Regions from separate parts of the Pseudoalteromonas sp. Ld19 genome, predicted to be linked through region 4. Evidence: predicted binding sites of a transcription regulator. Region 4 holds the regulator's gene; each other region holds the start of a gene.
What was found. Region 4 encodes sigma-54, which starts transcription at its own class of promoters, with help from an activator protein. Its sites were predicted from a motif close to GTTGGCACGNNNNTNGNNT; they were not measured.
Positions count from the first base shown of each region.

Region 1: a site for sigma-54 is predicted at 1,986-2,004, ahead of ACJJVZ_RS15260 (GSCFA domain-containing protein). Genes of this name have one in related genera too.
Region 2: a site for sigma-54 is predicted at 1,109-1,127, ahead of ACJJVZ_RS16405 (EF-hand domain-containing protein). Genes of this name have one in related genera too.
Region 3: a site for sigma-54 is predicted at 3,761-3,779, ahead of ACJJVZ_RS17060 (DUF2726 domain-containing protein). Genes of this name have one in related genera too.

Region 1 covers NZ_JBISHA010000021.1:710,693-715,304, forward strand. The annotation lists gene ACJJVZ_RS15245 (sigma-54-dependent transcriptional regulator) at 1-14, opposite strand, end outside; gene ACJJVZ_RS15250 (sensor histidine kinase) at 11-1,123, opposite strand; gene ACJJVZ_RS15255 (DNA-3-methyladenine glycosylase I) at 1,257-1,844, shown strand; gene ACJJVZ_RS15260 (GSCFA domain-containing protein) at 2,048-4,144, shown strand.
Region 2 covers NZ_JBISHA010000021.1:947,113-951,724, reverse strand. The annotation lists gene ACJJVZ_RS16420 (amidohydrolase) at 1-64, opposite strand, end outside; gene ACJJVZ_RS16415 (calcium dependent protein) at 191-427, opposite strand; gene ACJJVZ_RS16410 (hypothetical protein) at 588-815, opposite strand; gene ACJJVZ_RS16405 (EF-hand domain-containing protein) at 840-1,073, opposite strand; gene ACJJVZ_RS16400 (sensor histidine kinase) at 1,719-3,176, shown strand; gene ACJJVZ_RS16395 (hypothetical protein) at 3,178-3,723, shown strand; gene ACJJVZ_RS16390 (sigma 54-interacting transcriptional regulator) at 3,726-4,612, shown strand, end outside.
Region 3 covers NZ_JBISHA010000022.1:43,798-48,409, forward strand. The annotation lists gene arcA (two-component system response regulator ArcA) at 1-220, shown strand, start outside; gene arcB (aerobic respiration two-component sensor histidine kinase ArcB) at 237-2,555, opposite strand; gene folE2 (GTP cyclohydrolase FolE2) at 2,789-3,709, shown strand; gene ACJJVZ_RS17060 (DUF2726 domain-containing protein) at 3,819-4,415, shown strand; gene mtnN (5'-methylthioadenosine/S-adenosylhomocysteine nucleosidase) at 4,526-4,612, shown strand, end outside.
Region 4 covers NZ_JBISHA010000017.1:256,913-261,524, forward strand. The annotation lists gene rapZ (RNase adapter RapZ) at 1-812, opposite strand, end outside; gene ptsN (PTS IIA-like nitrogen regulatory protein PtsN) at 832-1,284, opposite strand; gene hpf (ribosome hibernation promoting factor) at 1,289-1,576, opposite strand; gene ACJJVZ_RS06325 (RNA polymerase factor sigma-54) at 1,602-3,101, opposite strand; gene lptB (LPS export ABC transporter ATP-binding protein) at 3,171-3,896, opposite strand; gene lptA (lipopolysaccharide transport periplasmic protein LptA) at 3,893-4,438, opposite strand; gene lptC (LPS export ABC transporter periplasmic protein LptC) at 4,428-4,612, opposite strand, start outside.

The sequences.
Region 1 (4,612 bases), on a different contig from region 4:
ATAGTGTTACTCATAATGATTCCTCTAATTTAGATGCTGTACGAATTGGCAAAAGCAAACTAAAGCAAGCCCCACCGTGTGTATTATTATCAACTTCAACACGTCCTTGGTGTGCATGAGCGACAGAACTAACCACAGCTAAACCTAAACCCGTGCCTTGGCTTTTAGTCGTAAAAAAGGGTTCAAATATTTTATCGGCTTTCCCTAAATCAATACCAGGGCCGTTATCGCTGACACTAATACGCACAAAGTCATGATCTTTTCTATCCGTCGATGCGCTCAAATGAACCTTGGCACCTGCCCCGATCACTTGAATACTGTTGTGTATTAAATTTTGTATAGCGCTGGCAATTGCTGTTTTATTACCCGTGATCTGTATGTCAGGCTCGGGTAAGCTAACGTCTAGCTCGCTTTCATTTAGCGTAACCATTACATCGGCTCCTACTTTTACTTCACTAAGTAGCTGCTGCATGGATACTTGCTCTACAACATGCTGTTCACCACTTTTAGCGAATAACAACATGTCGTTTACTTGGGTTTCTAAATCCTTTAATCGCGACATCAACTTAGTTTGGAAGGTATCACGAGAGGCTTCTGGTAAGCGCTTTGACCCTAAATTAGCAGCGTAAAGCATGGCCGCAGACAATGGCGTTCGCACTTGATGCGCCAATGATGCCACCATTTTACCTAGCGCACTCAATCGTTGCATATGAGCAACACGCTTTTGTAAACGGCGCGTTTCTGTTAAATCTGTCATTAAAATAAGTTGCCCCGGCTCTGGAGCTAATGCGGTGATGTCGAGCTTAATTAATCGACCATCCTTTAAAGAGACTTCGTGACCATCATCTTGGTGCGGTCTAAAAGAGCGTTGGATAACATTAAACCACTTTTCACCTTCAAGCGGCTCACCTAACATATCCATAGCAATTTGATTCGCTTTAGCAATTAACCCTTTGCCATCGAGTACCACGACACCCGCAGGCATGGTATCAACCAAATGTGAAAGCCAACTCGCCTGCTTACGCAGATCACTTAATTCCCCAACATACTCCTCTTGAAGTAAACATGGGTTATACTGATTTGCAGAAATAAACAGTGGTTTTAGCACAGTAGCAAGGGCCATAATCAAATCTCTAATTGATGTCTATATAGAGCTAAATGCACAATTTGTACCAAAGTTTTATTTTATAATTTTCATCGTGTTACACAAAATAATGCGCGACATAAAAATGACGCCTACAAATAAAGAGTGACTAATGACTGAACAAAAGAAGTGCCGATGTCCATGGTTAGATACCACTAAACCTGACTATGTGGCCTATCATGATCAAGAGTGGGGCGTGCCGCTTTATAACGATCAAACACTATTTGAATTTATCACACTTGAATCAGCACAGGCGGGGTTGAGTTGGTATACCATTTTAAAAAAACGTGATGGATATAAAAAAGCATTTGCTAATTTTGATGTAGAAAAAGTAGCTTCATTCACACACGATGACATAGAACGCTTAATGCTTAACAAAGACATTGTACGAAATCGTTTAAAAATCGCAGCGACTGTTAATAATGCAAAGCGCTTTATTGAGATACAAAAAGAGTTTGCTAGTTTTAGCAATTACCAATGGCAATTTGTAAGTAATAAGCAGCTGGTGAGTCAGTTAAATAATATTGATGATTACCCTGCAATTACAGAGGAATCTACAGCATTTGCTAAAGATTTAAAAAAACGTGGATTTAAATTTTTAGGACCAACAACGGTATACGCTTATATGCAAGCTTGCGGCATGGTTAACGATCACAGTAATGATTGCTTTAGAAAAAATGAAATAATTTCAGAGTATTAGAACCTATTTAGTTGTCCTAAAGTATTTTTATACTATATTAAAATTTAACTCACTAACTTACAGTAACCTCAATAAAAACGCTTCAATGAATTTAATACCAAAGGAAGTGACCCTTTTAAAAGTCAAATTTAGCAATAAAGTTTTGGCTCGCAATATGCATTGCGTCAATCATATTAGATAATTAATAGAACAAGGCTAGAATAATGGTACAGATAACTACGGAAGAAGTATTAGAAATAGATGATATACGTTACTGCTTGCTTAAAAGCTCTAATGTTAATACGGCGCATCACTATGAAATAAACCAAGGCTATACCAATTTAAATTATAGAGCTACCAACGCTTTTCGCCGCGATATAATCGACACGCCATTGATAAATGCCCATAAACATGTTGTAAAAAATAATGTACCTGAGCTGCTGTGCGATACTTTAATTTCTGAATATGATAAAGATAAAGAAGCACTAAAAGATCCCGCTGTATTAAAGTCATTTTTGCCTTACATATTAACGCAAGAAGTAGATGACCATCTAAGATCTTATTTTAAAAGTGAATATTGTGTATTGTGGTGGGCAATGCATAAACTTGAAGATGACATAGAAAAAGATACTTACTTTTCAAAGTGGCATTGTGATGGCGGTCCTAAAAATCACTTAAAGCTTATAACCTACTTAAATGGTTATGATGAACACGGCAGTAGCACCGCAGTATTAGACAAAGAATCCACAGATAAACTCAAAGACATTGGCTATATATTTAATAATATAAACAAGAGAAATATAGACATTGCTCCTTTGTGCAAACATTACGACATCAATTTTTCGCCAAGTTTGATTAAACCAAATAAAGGGGACTCAATTATTTTCAATCCCCATCAACTTGCCCATAAAGCAATGCCTGCGAATAAAGGGAAAGCTCGCTATTCTTTAACATTATGTTTTTTGCCTAGTGAGCTGCACTGGAAGAAAGTAGCCGACGAACACTTTACCCCTGGGACCACTTCTATCGCATTTGATGGGTTCCCTGAATTAACTAAAACATTTATCAAACGCAATGACGATGACTGTATTGATATTGCATTAGATAATAAAGTTACTAACTTGCGACATTTGGCTTACCTTTTAAAAGCGATTATTAAAAATAGTGCCGTCGAAAATATGTTTCTTGAACATATTCAAACGAATGACCCAGAGCTTAAATACCACAATACGCTATTTGAACTTATTAAGTTTATTAAGCAATCTATCATTGAGCAATTTAAAGCCGATTCGATTACAGAAGAAATATGGTCTGAGGCACTCACTAATATCTGTGAGTATGAACGAAATTACATTGATAGTTGCGCCCGCTACAACGCAAATAAAAAACCCGATCCTAGCGCCGTCTTTTGGCCGAATCCAGATCACCCAACCCGCCCTTTATCAAAATATAATGCGCTGCCTTATGTTAATAAAGTACCGATTATGGATATGGATACACCTATTGGTTCGGCAGGAAGTTGTTTTGCCTTTGAGATAGCCAAGTTTTTTCAACAAGATGGTTATAACTACGTCATTACAGAGCGAAATGATAATCCACAGAGCGGCTTAGTGGTCGATGGTTATCAACCTGGGGACAAGTATGCCAAGTTTTGTGCAAACTATGGAATACTGTTTAACACGCCGAGCTTTAAACAGTTAGCAGAAAAAGCATTTGGTGTTAAAAAGTTTGATAAATTATTATTTCAATCAGAAACTGGCCATTACGTAGATCCATACCGTGAAAATGTATTTTTTAACACCAAAGAAGCTTACCTAGCTGATTACGATAAGCATATTCAAGCCGTTAAAGATTCATTTTTAAGCTGTAAAGTGTTTGTCGTTACATTGGGGTTAAATGAATGCTGGGAGCTTCCAGATGGTACTGTTATGTCTAGAAACCCTAGAAATAACACCTATCAGTTTGTAAAACACCGAACGCTAACGGTCAAAGAAAACGTAAATAATATTCAATCTTTTTTTGATATCATCAAAAAATACAATCCTGATTTTAAACTGATAATTAGTCTTTCGCCGATTCCTTTTTTAGCTACAGGCAGAGCGGATACTCATCATATAATTACAGCAAATACGCACTCGAAAGCCGTTTTAAGAGTTGCTGCTGAAGAGTTGGTCAACAATAATGAGGATATGTATTACCTTCCTAGTTATGAGTTGGTGACCGAGTGCACTGAAGATGCTTGGAACTCTGATACACGACATGTAAAACCTGAAACAGTTTCAAAAGTAGTTAATATGTTCAAAGAAATATTCGTTAAGTAACCTGAGATCTGGTTAGAGATTTACTAACGCATTGAATTATGGTGATGTTTAAATTTATTTTCTCTAGCCAGAGATTTTCAGTGAAAACAAGGCGAATTTACGCGTCAATAGCTAGCCTATTGCAAGTAAATTCAACGCGGTTAGCGCTGAAAATAGCTGCTCGAGATAGATTTATGATCCAGAGTTCAGGTTAAGTAATCTCAAATTTAATGAAGCATTAGAAGCAACGACTCTTTGGGGATTACCAAGTAATCTGCTTTTAGAAAAGAAGGGATTGATTTTATGCGGTTATTTTCGATGAGAAAATAGCCGCGATTAAATCGCCCCTAGATTGAACAAATTTCAATCCACAAAGATCAACACGCCCTAGGGCGTGTTGACCTTTCGTGATTGATTTTGCAGCTGACTGTTTGGTTTTTAGGCAAGGCAGAGCCTATGTAGTGTGGTTATTCCCCATAAATAGGCGAT
Region 2 (4,612 bases), on a different contig from region 4:
CATAATGTGAGCTTGCACAAAGGCTGGCGAGTATGAGTGGTTTGATTATTTTTATGAGTGGCATAGCTGCTTAATTTTTATTGTTAATTAACCTACATTAACAAACTCACTTTTGGAATACCAATGAATTGACTAGGCGTGCTTTTAAGGCTTATTTCTTTGTGTAACTTGTTTGTGTCATTATAAATATTCAGTAAAGATTATTGGTTAAGTAATTTTTGAATTCGATTAATGAAATTTGTCTATTTTGATCTTTATCCCAGATCACAAACATACTCAGTAGATGTGGTTGAGGCTCAAGTTCGTCATAAGTTAAGTAACCGCTTTTATTAATGTCGAGGTGATCAAAACGTTGTTTTACATCAAGTGCGGAGGCATTAAAGCTCAACAGTATTAAAATGCTCGTAATAAAGGGGAGTATCTTCATGGTATTCCTTCCAAAAGATTATTAGTAATTTAAAAAAGTAGGTAAAGCATTTGCCATAATTTAACTCCCAACAATAAATCCTTTTACACATTCCCTCAGGGATTATGGCAAATGCTTTAATTCACTTTACTTGATAAAACCTTAAGTAAAACTTAACCTGTTAAGGTTTAAAGCTTCCAAACTCACTTTTAGAGATCATGTCATCATCATTTTTGTCTAAATCAGCAAATTGTTTCATCACTACTTTATCTTGCGTTGCTTCACTAATTGATATTTTACCATCCATATTTTTATCTAAATGGGCAAAACGTACATTCGTTGGTGATGCCAAAGCAGTGGCACTCATTGCTAAAAAAATTAATGAAAAAGCAGCTATAAATTGTTTCATAATCACATTCCTTATTAAATGAGCTTATTGGATAAATTGTTTAAATTCGTTTAGTGACAATTGACCATCTTGATTTGTGTCTATTTGCGAAAAATTTTCATGCAATACGGCATCTTCACCTGCTTCAGCTTCGCTCAATGTACCGTTACTATCTTTATCAAGTTCGTTAAAAGTCGCGTGAACATCCATAGCGTACGCGTTAGCAGCCAATAGACTTAATGCTAGTAATGATGAAGTTACTAAAATACGGTTGTTCATAATTATTTCCTTATTGCATATAGTAATTACCCTTAATACAAAAAGGGTGCCAGTAATTATTTTAGCTAATTTTCAATTGGTTAGGTTTTAAAGGCACAATAGATAAGAAAAAATTACTGACTCTAATGTAATTTTTGTGTGCTTGTTATTGTACAATTTTATGAGTTCTAGCGTGGTTTTATTAACGTTAAATAGACACATATATAAATAACCTGAACTCTGGATAATAAATCTATCTCTAGCGGCTATTTTCAGCGCTAACTGCGTTGAATTTACTTGCAATAGGCCCGCTATTGACGCGTAAATTAGTCTTGTTTCCACTGAAAATCTCTAGCTAGAGAAAATAAATTTAAATATCACCATGATTTAATACGTTAAGTAAATCTCTTAACCAGACTTCAGGTTAAGCCGATTGGTATAACTCAGTAGATTACATTGCTGCTATTTGGCGATAAGCGGCTTTATTTTACGATTAGTCGCATTAAATTCAGCGAGTGTATAAGGTAGACGCTTAATAATACCCATTGCTTTAAATTAGTACGCTATTATAGCGATAAGAAAGCAGCTCAATAGCAAAGCTATCGTTATGATATCTTAAATAAAATTGGTAAAATCAGCAGCTTCACTCTAAAAGGGCTAGATGCAATGTCTGCAACCATATCTAAAAAATACCAAGCAATGCTTAACTGGCGACCTAATTTAATAGGGCAGTTTGCAATAAGTATGCTGCTTTCGTTACTCCCGCTTTCTATTGTGGTAATTGTTTTTTTAAATGCGCTTAACAAACAGTTGGCTGCTACTCAAAGTATTGTCAGTAATAACTACCAAGTAACCAAATCGTTCAATATTTTAAAACAAGAGCTCAATAGCCTTGAGCGTGCCACTAGGCAAAATTGGGTGTTAAAAAGTGAATCGCTCGATAAACTCATTGTCGATAAATGGCAATCATCCCTGCAAAGTATTGATGAACTGAAGCTGATTAATTCCGATCGTGATTACACTCAGCAGTGGCAGCACTTATTTACCGTTTTAAAAGCCGCACATGTTGAACTTATTGATGAAAAACAACAGCAAGCAGAATTGTTTTTGCCAGTAAGTGATCTTGTCGCCGAGCTGACCTTATGGCTGCGAGATAAAAACGAAGCGCAAATTACCAATAACCAAAACGAACTAACAAGCTTGCAAACGTCATTTATCAATTGGCTGGTGGCACTTATTCCACTGACTTTAATTGTTGGCGGAGGTTTTTTGTGGCGCATAAGTGGGCGGCTAAAAGGGTTAACTACGGTTATTGATAAGCTGGGGCAGGGACATTGGCAGCAAAAAATATCTGTTAAAGGTTCTGCTGAGCTAATTGAGCTAGGAGAAAAACTCCAGTGGGTGCAAGCGCAATTACACATGCTTGAGCAGCAAAAAGATACTTTTTTACGCCATGTAACTCATGAGCTAAAAACGCCGCTTGCTTCAATGGTCGAAGGCACTGATTTACTAACTGATGAAATAGTAGGCCCTGTTACCGATGAGCAAAAAGCGGTGCTTGAGCTCATTAGCCAATCTATGGTGCGCCTTCGCACAATGATTGATAGCTTGCTAAGTTATAATGCCATTCGCACCAGTAAAGATAGTCTAAGCGAGGTTGAATTTAGCCTCCTTATTAATAAAATTAGCAACCATTTTGAACATCGCTTGACTGCGCGTGAGCAGGCTCTGCAGTGGCAAAATACTCTACCTAATAAGCCACTTGCTTTGCCTAGTGAACTTATTGAGATGATTTTAATTCAGCTTATTTCAAATGGCTTAAAATTTTCACAAGATAAGCAAAGCGTCACTATTAATTTAGCGCTTGAGCAAAACCAACTTTGTATTACTGTGCTTGATAAAGGCTGCGGTATAAAGGAGCAAGAAAAAACTCATATTTTCAGTGCTTTTTATCAAGGCAAACACAGTAAAAGTGTTACGTTACAAGGCAGTGGATTGGGGTTAACTATTGTAAAAGAGTCAGTTGAACAATTAAGAGGAACACTCACCGTTGAACATAATGAGCCTCATGGTTGTCGGTTTTTAATTCAAATTCCCATTACAAAAAATCCAGGAGTTAGTTAACATGCGCTTGCGTTACATTGCTATTTTTTGTGTGCTCAGTGTCAGTATGGTTATATCGGGTTGTAAAATTAATAACGGGCAAAAAGATCGCGTGTTAATAACATCAGAGCCTGTAGTTGCCACTAACATAAAAAACGATAAAAAAAACAAACCAAATCCAAAGCCTAAGGCAAAAATTGAACCCGGTTATCCAACCACAGATCAAGTTATTGCATGGCATGCTAATCAATGTGGCGGATTTAAATTAGTGCCTAGCAAACATATTTTTACTGGCGAGAGCGAGCTTAAACGCTTTTTTAAGTTTATGTGTTTAAATATAAGTAACGACCCAAATACAGTGATGACTAAGTTGCTTAAGCTCGATCTTGCTTATTTTTGGCCTGATGATATAAAGCAATATTTATGGCTTCAAAAACAGCACATTACTATGCAAATAAATGCTAAAAAAGAGCAGCAAGCACTGAATAATAAAATGCAAGAAACCCTCTCATCGTTAGCAACTATCGAACAGCAGCTTTTACTACGTGAAGAAATTAAGGAGCAGTAATTATGGCCGCAACCAAACCGCAAGGTGCAAAAGTACTATTAGTTGACGACGACGCTAGCTTATTAAAACTGCTCGCTATTCGTATCGAATCAAAAGGATACGAAGTAACTACCTGTGAAAGTGGTTTAACCGCACTGCAAATACTAAAAGGCCAAGTATTTGATGCAGTAATAACCGACCTACGTATGGATGAAATGGACGGTATGGCTCTACATCGTCAGCTGCAAAGTCGCTATCCTGCATTGCCTGTAATTATGATGACAGCGCATGGTTCAATTCCTGATGCCATAGAGGCAACTAAACAGGGCATTTTTGCATTTATAACCAAACCAGTAGATAAAGACGAGTTATTCGACAGTCTCGCCAAAGCTATAGAGATTCATGGTGTTAACGCCGATGAAGCCGCGCCTAAAAGTAATATTGTAACGCGCAGTGGCGCTATGCTGCATTTACTAGAGCAAGTAAAGCTACTTGGTCCAACACAGGTTAATGTACTTATTTCGGGGGCCAGTGGTACAGGTAAAGAATTGCTCGCCCAAGCTATTCATCAACATAGTCATGTAAGCGATGGGCCCTTTGTCGCTATAAACTGTGGCGCGGTACCGAGTGAACTTTTAGAATCAGAATTATTTGGTCATAAAAAAGGCGCATTTACGGGGGCGATTAAAGATCACCAAGGTTTGTTTCAACAAGCGCAAGGTGGCACGTTATTTTTAGATGAAATCGGCGATATGCCACTTAACCTACAAGTTAAGTTACTGCGTGTATTACAAGAAAAAACTATTCGTCCAGTGGGCTTTCAAGAAGAAATAGCAATAGATGTGCGTATTGTATCGGCAACACACAAAAACCTCCCAGAAGCTATTTTAAACCAGCAATTTAGAGAAGA
Region 3 (4,612 bases), on a different contig from region 4:
TAGAGCACTGCGCTTGATGCTTGATTCTCCAGGTCGTATTTTTAGCCGTGAGCAATTAATCAAACATATGACTGGTCGTGAACTTCGCGCAAATGACCGCACTGTTGACGTTACTATCCGTCGTATTCGTAAGCATTTTGAAAGCGACAACTCAACGTCGGAGCTAATTAGCACCATCCACGGTGAAGGTTATCGCTTTATAGGTAAAATCGACAGCTAATTAAAATAATTCACTGTTATTCTAATTGTTGTAAAAATAAATGAAGGGCTTGTTGCCCTTCATTTATTTTATCTGCTAATACATTCAACCACTCTTTTAATACATCATCAGTTTCCTCTGTAGCACCATGCTCCATGACTTTTGCATGTAACTGCACATCATTTAAGCCAACCGAACCTGCCGCTCCTTTGAGCTTGTGCGCTACAGATTTGTATTCTTCTCTATCACCTGCATTTAATGAAGTCAGTAGCTCTTGCTGATACTGTGGATTAAGTTTTTCAAATAACTGACTACTGCGCCTAAATACAACTAAGCCCATAGAGTTAACAAAGTCTTCAATTGTTTCAGCATCGAGTAAATGCGCATTAATACCAATAAGAGCCTCATCACTTACTTTTAATTGTGGTGTACTACTCTCAATTTGCTTTATATCAAATAAATCAGCCAGCATTTTATCAAGCTTTACAGTATTAATAGGTTTTGCGAGCGCACCTTGTATAGATATACCTTTAAGCTCTTCTTCTGCACTTCTTACATTAGCCGTCAGTGCCACTATTGGTAATTTATCAAAATGGCTATCTGCTCTTATCTGCCTCGCTACTTCATCGCCATTTATATCAGGCAATTGCATGTCGAGTAAGACTAAATCTAAATCATCTTCAGTTTCGACAAAAGACAAAGCGTCTTCGCCCGTTTCGGCCCACAGTACTTCATGACCTCGCTGCTCTAATAAGTTAGTTGCAATTTCAGCATTAAGCGGCACATCTTCTACCAATAAAATATAGAGTCCACGGCCAACATAACTTTGCTCTGTTGGTGCTATACATAGATTGAGTGGAATTTGGACTGTAAAGCAGCTGCCCTCACCTTCGCTACTTTCAACGGTGATCACACCTCTCATTGCACTAACCAGCGCTTTGGTAACCGACAAGCCTATTCCAGAGCCAATGGCATTAGTCCCTTTTAAATCAGGTGCTTTATAATACATATCAAATATACGCGGTAGCTGCTCTGGTGGAATACCTTGGCCTGTATCTGATATTTTCATTATTAGCCAAGGGCCTTCAATACGATTCTCACGCACACATTCAAGTTTAACTTCACCGCTTTGAGTAAACTTAACTGCATTATTTATTAGATTCCAAACGACTTGACGCAAACGAGTAGGATCGAGCAATGCATATATATCAAGCATACCGCTGCGCTCAATATTAAATTCAAGATCTTTTTGCTCAGCAATAAGTCCCGCAAAATTAACAACATCGTTTATAAAGTCAGAGACATTAATAGGATTAGTTGCTATATCAAGCTGCTCTCTGTCTATTTTGTCTAGATCTATAATATCGTTAAAAATATTACCTAGCGTTTCAGCGCTCGAAAAAATAGTATTACTCCAGCTACGCTGTTGTTTATCTAGATCTGTATCAAGCAGCATACGCGTTAACCCTACAATACCATTTAGCGGTGTCCGCAATTCGTGGCTGAGGGTGGCAATAAATTTCCCTTTATCTTTATAGGCGGTTTCGAGTGCTTGAGCGGCCTCTTTACGGCTCGTAATATCACGGCCAAAGCCAAGTAAGCCGATATAATCACCTTCGTCATTAATGAAAGGAAGTTTACGCAACTCAAACCAACGTTTTTCACCTTCAACATCGTAGCCAACATCAATTGTTATCGCTTGATGGGTTTGCTCTACCTGCTTATCTGTTTCTAGTACTTCAGACAAAAACTCACTTGGAAACGTTTGCTCTGCCGTTTTACCAATAAGCTCAGCACTCGTTTTACCCATCACCTCTTCAAACATTTTATTACAACCCGCAAATACGCCATTATTATCACGGTAATAAAATAAATCAGGGGACGAATCAACAATTGAGCGTAATAACATACCTTGCTGCGCAAGCTCTTGCTGCGTTTTTTTACGCTCTGCTATCTCTTTACGAAGCTCTTCAATTGCACGGTGTTTAGCATGAAACGCCATTTTACGTTCGTCGATCTCAACATTTAATCGACTAATGTTATCTTTGAGTGTTTGGTTTAATAGTTTTTCCTGCTTAGTAGCACTATCAAGATAAGCATACGAAGCATCTAATTGACGAATTGAATTTAATAATACACTGATGACTAACGGAGAAACCACTGCGGTAAAAAAGATGACGGCTAAAATATCAACAAGGTGAATTTCCCCTACAGCCACATAATAAAACATGCTTGATAAAATAAGCGACGCTGTCAGAAATAGCGTATAGCAAGCAACGGCCGCTTTAAACTCACCAAATCGAGTTATCAGGCTAGAAAGAATTCGAACCCAAGGGCTCAAAGAGTAATCGGTCATAGTTAAGTTTATCTCTTAGCTGTGTGCTTAAATATAAATAGAGCAGAACAAAATACTAAACATATTATTTTCGCCGATTTTAGCATTTTTCTATTCGCTATTTTCATGTTGTGCGACAAAAATAGAAAAAATTCACCTTTGAAGATAGCGACAGTTAAAAGTCTTCGTTTCAGCCAGTGGTTATTTCATGTAAAATACGTCGCTTTATCATTGCTAATAACGAGTAACATACCATGCAAACTAACATGCCCGACATAGCCGACACGGCTCCCGCCTTACAAACCGGTAAGTTAGACTGGGTTGGCATGGCTGAAATTGAGCTGCCATTTATTTTTGAATCGCGCGACCTTGCTCCTGTTACCGTTAATGCGAAAGCCCGCGCATTTGTAAACTTGCATAAGGAAGATGCTAAAGGCATTCATATGTCGCGCTTATATTTAGCACTCGATGTACTTTCAACCGAGCAACAAGTTAATCCGCAGACGTTAGCTAACACACTCAATACCTTTATTAGTAGCCATGAAAATCTCAGTGACAAAGCGCAAATAGAATTTAAATTTGAATTACCACTGCGCCGAAAATCACTATTGAGTGGTAAAGTCGGCTGGAAGAGCTATCCATTAACATTAACCAGTACTATTGAGCACAATATAATTAGCTATGAGTTAACCGTCGATGTTACCTACTCATCAACTTGCCCATGCTCGGCAGCTCTCGCGCGTCAGCTTATACAAAATGCATTTAACGAAAAATTCAATCAAGATACATTAAGTCAAAAAGATGTTCACGAATGGCTTGGCACTACGCAAGGTATTGTTGCAACACCTCATTCTCAGCGTTCAATTGCTAATGTAAAGGTTAAACTCAACCGTGATATTAACGAGTTTGATGTTATAAACTTAATTAATACTCTTGAAAATGAGCTAAAAACACCTGTTCAGGCTGCTGTAAAGCGAGAAGACGAACAGGAATTTGCTCGTCTAAATGGCCAAAATCTGATGTTTTGTGAAGACGCAGCTCGCAAAATAAAAGCGAGTCTTGAAGCAAGCAACTATGCCGATTATTGGTTGCAAATCAATCATTACGAATCATTACATGCTCACGATGCCGTCGCGATAGCAGTGAAAGGAATTGAAAACGGATACAAAGCGTAAATTCAATTACATATAAATAAGATACGGCGGTAAATTCTTAACTGGCACTATTTAGGCACATAAATTGCTTTATAAAATTAGTGTCAATTTGTTGTTGTGGAGTTACCGTATGGAGTTCGCTTTATTATCAATTTTAGTATTAGTGGTAGGCGCATCAATCTTTGTGTCAAAGTTTAATGATGATGGCGGAAACCCTTATCCTTTTACGCGTAAGCAAAGTGTATTTACGCAAGTAGAAAGTGCGTTTTTAAATTTACTTGAACGTGCTGTTGGCGACCAATACAAAATAGTTAGCCGCGTTAAGCTAATCGATGTAATTGACTGCAAAGAAGGTTTATCTGTTAAATCTAAACGAGCAGCAATTGCTAAGGCAAAAAACAAACAGCTTGATTTTGTATTAATAGATAAAGAAAAAATGACCATAGTGGCTGCCGTTGATCTCGTAAACAACGCGAATAAAGACGGTCATAAAGCACAGCGAGATTGGTTTGTTAATGGGGCATTAGAAGCAGCCGGCATCCCACATATTCGTATGAAAGTAAAATCAGGGTATCGCCCTTCAGAAGTGCGCGATGCCATTATGTTTAAGCTTGGTAAGCTTGGCTCTTCACAAACGCAGCGTCCTGTTCGTAACCGCGTCAGCAAACCAGCGGTGCTATCACCATCGCAAGCTAAAGCTCATTCTACTGCATTAGCTGAAATTTAAATCGGGCATTAATACATAAAAAAGCGAGCTGTTTAAAACTGCTCGCTTTTTTGTTTTTTATAACTAACTTCACGTATAATAAATTTATTCAAACTCAGGAATTTAAAACTATGAACGTTGGTATTATTGGCGCAATGGAGCCAGAAGTTAAAATTTTGCGTGAAGCCATGCAAAATCCACAAATTTTGACTAAAGCA
Region 4 (4,612 bases):
TTGGGGTGTGTCATCGCAAAGCTTTCACCAATTGTTTGTGCTAAATACACTGAGCGATGTTGCCCACCAGTACAGCCAATAGCAATCGTTAGGTAACTGCGGTTATTTCGTTCTAAATGGGGTAACCATGTTTGTACAAAAGTTTGAATTTGCCATGTGAACTTTTGCACTATGCTATGACTCGCTAAATAATCTTTAACAGGTTGATCTAACCCATTTAACGGTTTTAACTCAGGCTCCCAGTGCGGATTTGGCAAAAAGCGTGCATCAAATACATAATCTGCTTCTTTAGGGATACCGTGTTTAAAACCAAACGACTCAAACGTGACAATAAGCTGCTTGTCTTTTTTTCCTAATATTTTTTCACGAATAGATTCAGCAAGTTGATGAACACTTAAGTCACTTGTGTCAATCATATAATCTGCTCGATTGGTCAGTACATCAAGTAATTCTTTTTCTTTTTTGATTGCTAAATCAAGCGGCAGCGAGTCAACCGATAGGGGATGTAAGCGGCGAGTTTCAGAGAAACGTTTTATCAGTGTTTGATCTTCGCTGTCTAAATAAAATAAAGTAGGCTTTGCAAAACCGGGTAAGTATTCAAGAATATCATTAAACTGTTCTTGTTCCTTAGGAAGGTTTCGTACATCAATGCTCACTGCGATTTTATCGTAGTTATCAGAAACGCTGCGTACTAAAGAAGGTAAAAGATTTAACGGAATGTTATCTACGCAATAATAACCTAAATCTTCAACAACGCGTAAAGCAACCGACTTACCAGAACCTGATCGGCCACTTATGATAATTAGCTCCATTTATCACCCTTTATATTAATTACGATTGCTTAACAATAACTTGATACAGTTCGGTATCCGTTTTTGCACTGCGCAATTGCTTACAAAATTCTTTGTCGTTAAGTTTATCAGCAATGGTTGCCAGAGTCTTTAAGTGCTGCTGGTTATCACCATCTGGTACGATGAGTGCAACAAAAATATCAACGGGACGATTATCAATTGCATCAAAGCTAATAGGTGTTTCACTAACGAGTACTAAGGCTAAGGGCTCTTGTGCACCGCTCATGCGCCCGTGAGGGATCGCTATGCCTCTACCTATACCAGTACTGCCTAGCTTTTCTCTACTTAGTAAAGCGCTAAGAATATCTTGTTGAGAAAGGTACGGAAGCTTATCGTGAGCAAGTTCGCTGATAAACTCTAAAATTCTTTTTTTGCTATTAAAAAGGACCGCAGCTTTGCTGCAGTCCTGGCATATAAGTGAGCTTAATTTCATCATATTAGTGTCGAGCAAGCTTCTCTTTGTGTTTAATTACTTGGCGATCGAGCTTATCAATCAACGAATCGATGGCAGCGTACATGTCTTGATGCTCAGTTGAGGCAAATAACTCAGCACCACTTACATGTATTGTTGCTTCTGCTTTTTGGCTTAGTTTTTCTACATCAAGAATGACATGAACATTATTAATATGATCAGAGTGTCTTTCTAGCTTCGCAAATTTGGTATTTATATAGTCTCTTAGTGAATCAGTTAATTCTACGTGACGACCAGTTAAGTTTAGTTGCATAAGCATTACCCTCTTTGTTTGCGTCTTAAATCAGACTTTTTCGCTGATTTGACGGTGGAATAGCCAGAGATTCGCGATATTTTGCGATTGTACGTCTCGCTACTTTAATTCCTTGCTCAGCCAATATATCCGCTATTTTGCTATCACTCAATGGTTTTGCTGAGTTTTCTGCAGCGATTAATTTTCTGATAAGTGCACGTATTGCTGTAGATGAGCATTCACCGCCATTTTCGGTACTTACATGACTTGAGAAAAAGTATTTAAGCTCAAATATCCCCCGAGGTGTATGCATATACTTTTGAGTGGTTACACGCGAAATAGTTGATTCGTGCATTTCCACCATTTCAGCAACATCATTTAAAACCATAGGTTTCATGGCCTCAGGACCATGTTCAAAAAAGCCTTGCTGCTGCTTAACAATACAGTTAGTTACTTTTAATAATGTATCGTTTCTACTTTCTAAGCTTTTAATAAACCATTTAGCTTCTTGTAAATGCGAGCGTATAAACTGGCTATCACCGCTTGATTTAACAGTGCGAGACATCGCAGCATATTGGCTGTTTACGCGAATTTTTGGCATGCTATCTGGATTTAGTTCAACAACCCAGCGGCCTTTAATTTTTTTCACTGACACATCAGGAATTACATACTCAGACTCTTCCCTAACAATAGTATCTGCAGGCTTTGGGTTTAGCGTATGGATGAGTGTCATTACTTCTTTAAGCTCTTCTTCTTTGAGCTTCGTTTTTTTCATTAATGTACGATAGTCGCGAGCTGCTAATAAGTCTATGTGCTCGGTTAAAATCATTTTTGTTTCATTAATATAGGGTGTTTCTTTATCAAACTGATTAAGCTGAATGCACAAACACTCTTGTAAACTACGCGCTGCTATACCGACCGGATCAAATAATTGAATGCGTTTTAAAACAGCTTCTATTTCATCAAGTTCAACTTCATTATCATCTTCGTTTTCTTGGTTGAAGCTTTCGAGAATCTCTTCACAACTTAGTGTTAAAATGCCTGAATCATCTACGGCTTCCACAATAGCAATCGCAATCGCTTCATCAGTAGGGCTAAATGGCGTTAGTTGAAGTTGCCACATTAAATACTCGTGGAGCGTTTCCGTTGATGCACCTTGGTATATAGACTCGTCTTCAGGCATTGGACCTGATGAAGAGGCTGGAGCTGCACTCATGTACTCGTCCCAGCTAACATCCATCGCCATGTCGTCACTTACCGTATCTTTAGCAAGTGCTTCGCCGCTGTCTTGTTCGTATTCGCTTGGAGCATCGTCGGCAGATGCGCTAACAGTTATATCATCGGTGTCTGATTTTTGTTCATTTTTACCTGCAGCGTCTTCAGAATAGTCTTGCTCCTCAACCTCTAAAAGTGGGTTGCTGTCGAGCGCTTCTTGTATTTCTTGCTGGAGATCCAATGTACTGAGTTGCAACAAACGAATAGCTTGTTGCAATTGTGGAGTCATTGTAAGTTGCTGGCCCATGCGCAGCTGTAGTGATTGCCTCATGTATCTCTAACAATCCTTTTATGTTGTTATAATTAATACTAGCAGATGCTTAAAGACATGGCGTAAATGTTACAGCCTAAATTGCTCGCCTAAGTAAACATCGCGTACTGTTTTGTCATTTAATACGTGTTCTGGAGTACCTGATGCAATCAGCTCCCCATGAGAAACAATGTAGGCTTTTTCGCAAACATCAAGGGTTTCTCTTACGTTATGATCGGTAATTAACACACCAATCCCACGATTTTTAAGATGTTCTATGATTTTTTTTATATCAAGTACAGAGATTGGGTCAACGCCCGCAAACGGTTCATCTAATAATATAAACTTGGGATCAGCCGCTAATGCGCGGGCTATCTCTACGCGGCGACGTTCACCACCCGATAACGCCATACCTTGGCTGTCACGGATATGTTGAATATTAAATTCGTCTAATAAATTATTTAGCGTATCTTCTCTTTGCTGCTTCTTAAGCTCTTTACGTGTTTCTAAAATTGCCATTAAGTTTTGATAAACAGTTAGCTTTCTAAAAATTGAAGACTCTTGTGGTAAGTAGCCTATGCCTAATCTAGCACGACTGTGCATAGGTAAAAGAGTAATATCGTTATCGTCGATAGATATTTTTCCTTTATCGCTAGGTACTAAGCCCACAATCATATAAAACGTGGTGGTTTTACCTGCGCCATTTGGGCCAAGTAAGCCAACAATACTGCCAGCTTTAACTTCAAGGCCGACGTTTTTTACAACTTCACGGCCTTTATAGCTTTTGGCTAATAGTTCTGCTTTTAATGTGCTCATGGTTGGCCTTTGTCGCTTGTTTTACTTTTTTTAGCTTCAATAGGCACTAAAATTGTGTGAACGCGATCCGTTGAATTTTCATCTTTTTCAGCGCTAATTAATTGCTGTTCTATATCGTAAGTAATACTTTTTGCATTTATTTTTTGCCCCGCTTGCGATACTTGTGCATTACCAACAAGCGTTAAAAAACGCTTAGATACATCGTAACGCACTTCATCAGCACTGGCGCTCATAGTCGTGCCGTCGGGTTGTTTTTCTTCAAAATGTGCCGGACTGCCTGTGGCAATTAATAGCTGCTTATTATCACCGAGCTCTTCGCGTTTGTGTACTTCTAAACGGTCGGCGGTAATACGGCGATTTCCATGAATAATTTCAACGTTTTTCTCGAAAATACCCACATTGGCTTTTAATTGGCCTTCTTGTTTATCGGCACTTATTGAGATTTGGTTGGCAGCCGGTTGAGTCGACTGCTCTGCTGCATTACTGTTAAATGCTAATAAAAACGTTGGGATAATAAGTATTTTTGAAAATTTATTGGTCATAATATATGGTTCGCGTATGGTTAATAAGTTTTATCACTTCGGTTTTTAGATCGGCTTCTAGGCCTTTACCAGTGATCTTTAAATTAGGTCCAGTTACAACTACAGGTTGCTCTGAGCGCATTGTTAGTAGCTTTATATCAACTTGAATATTATCGGCATCGATTTTTTCTATCA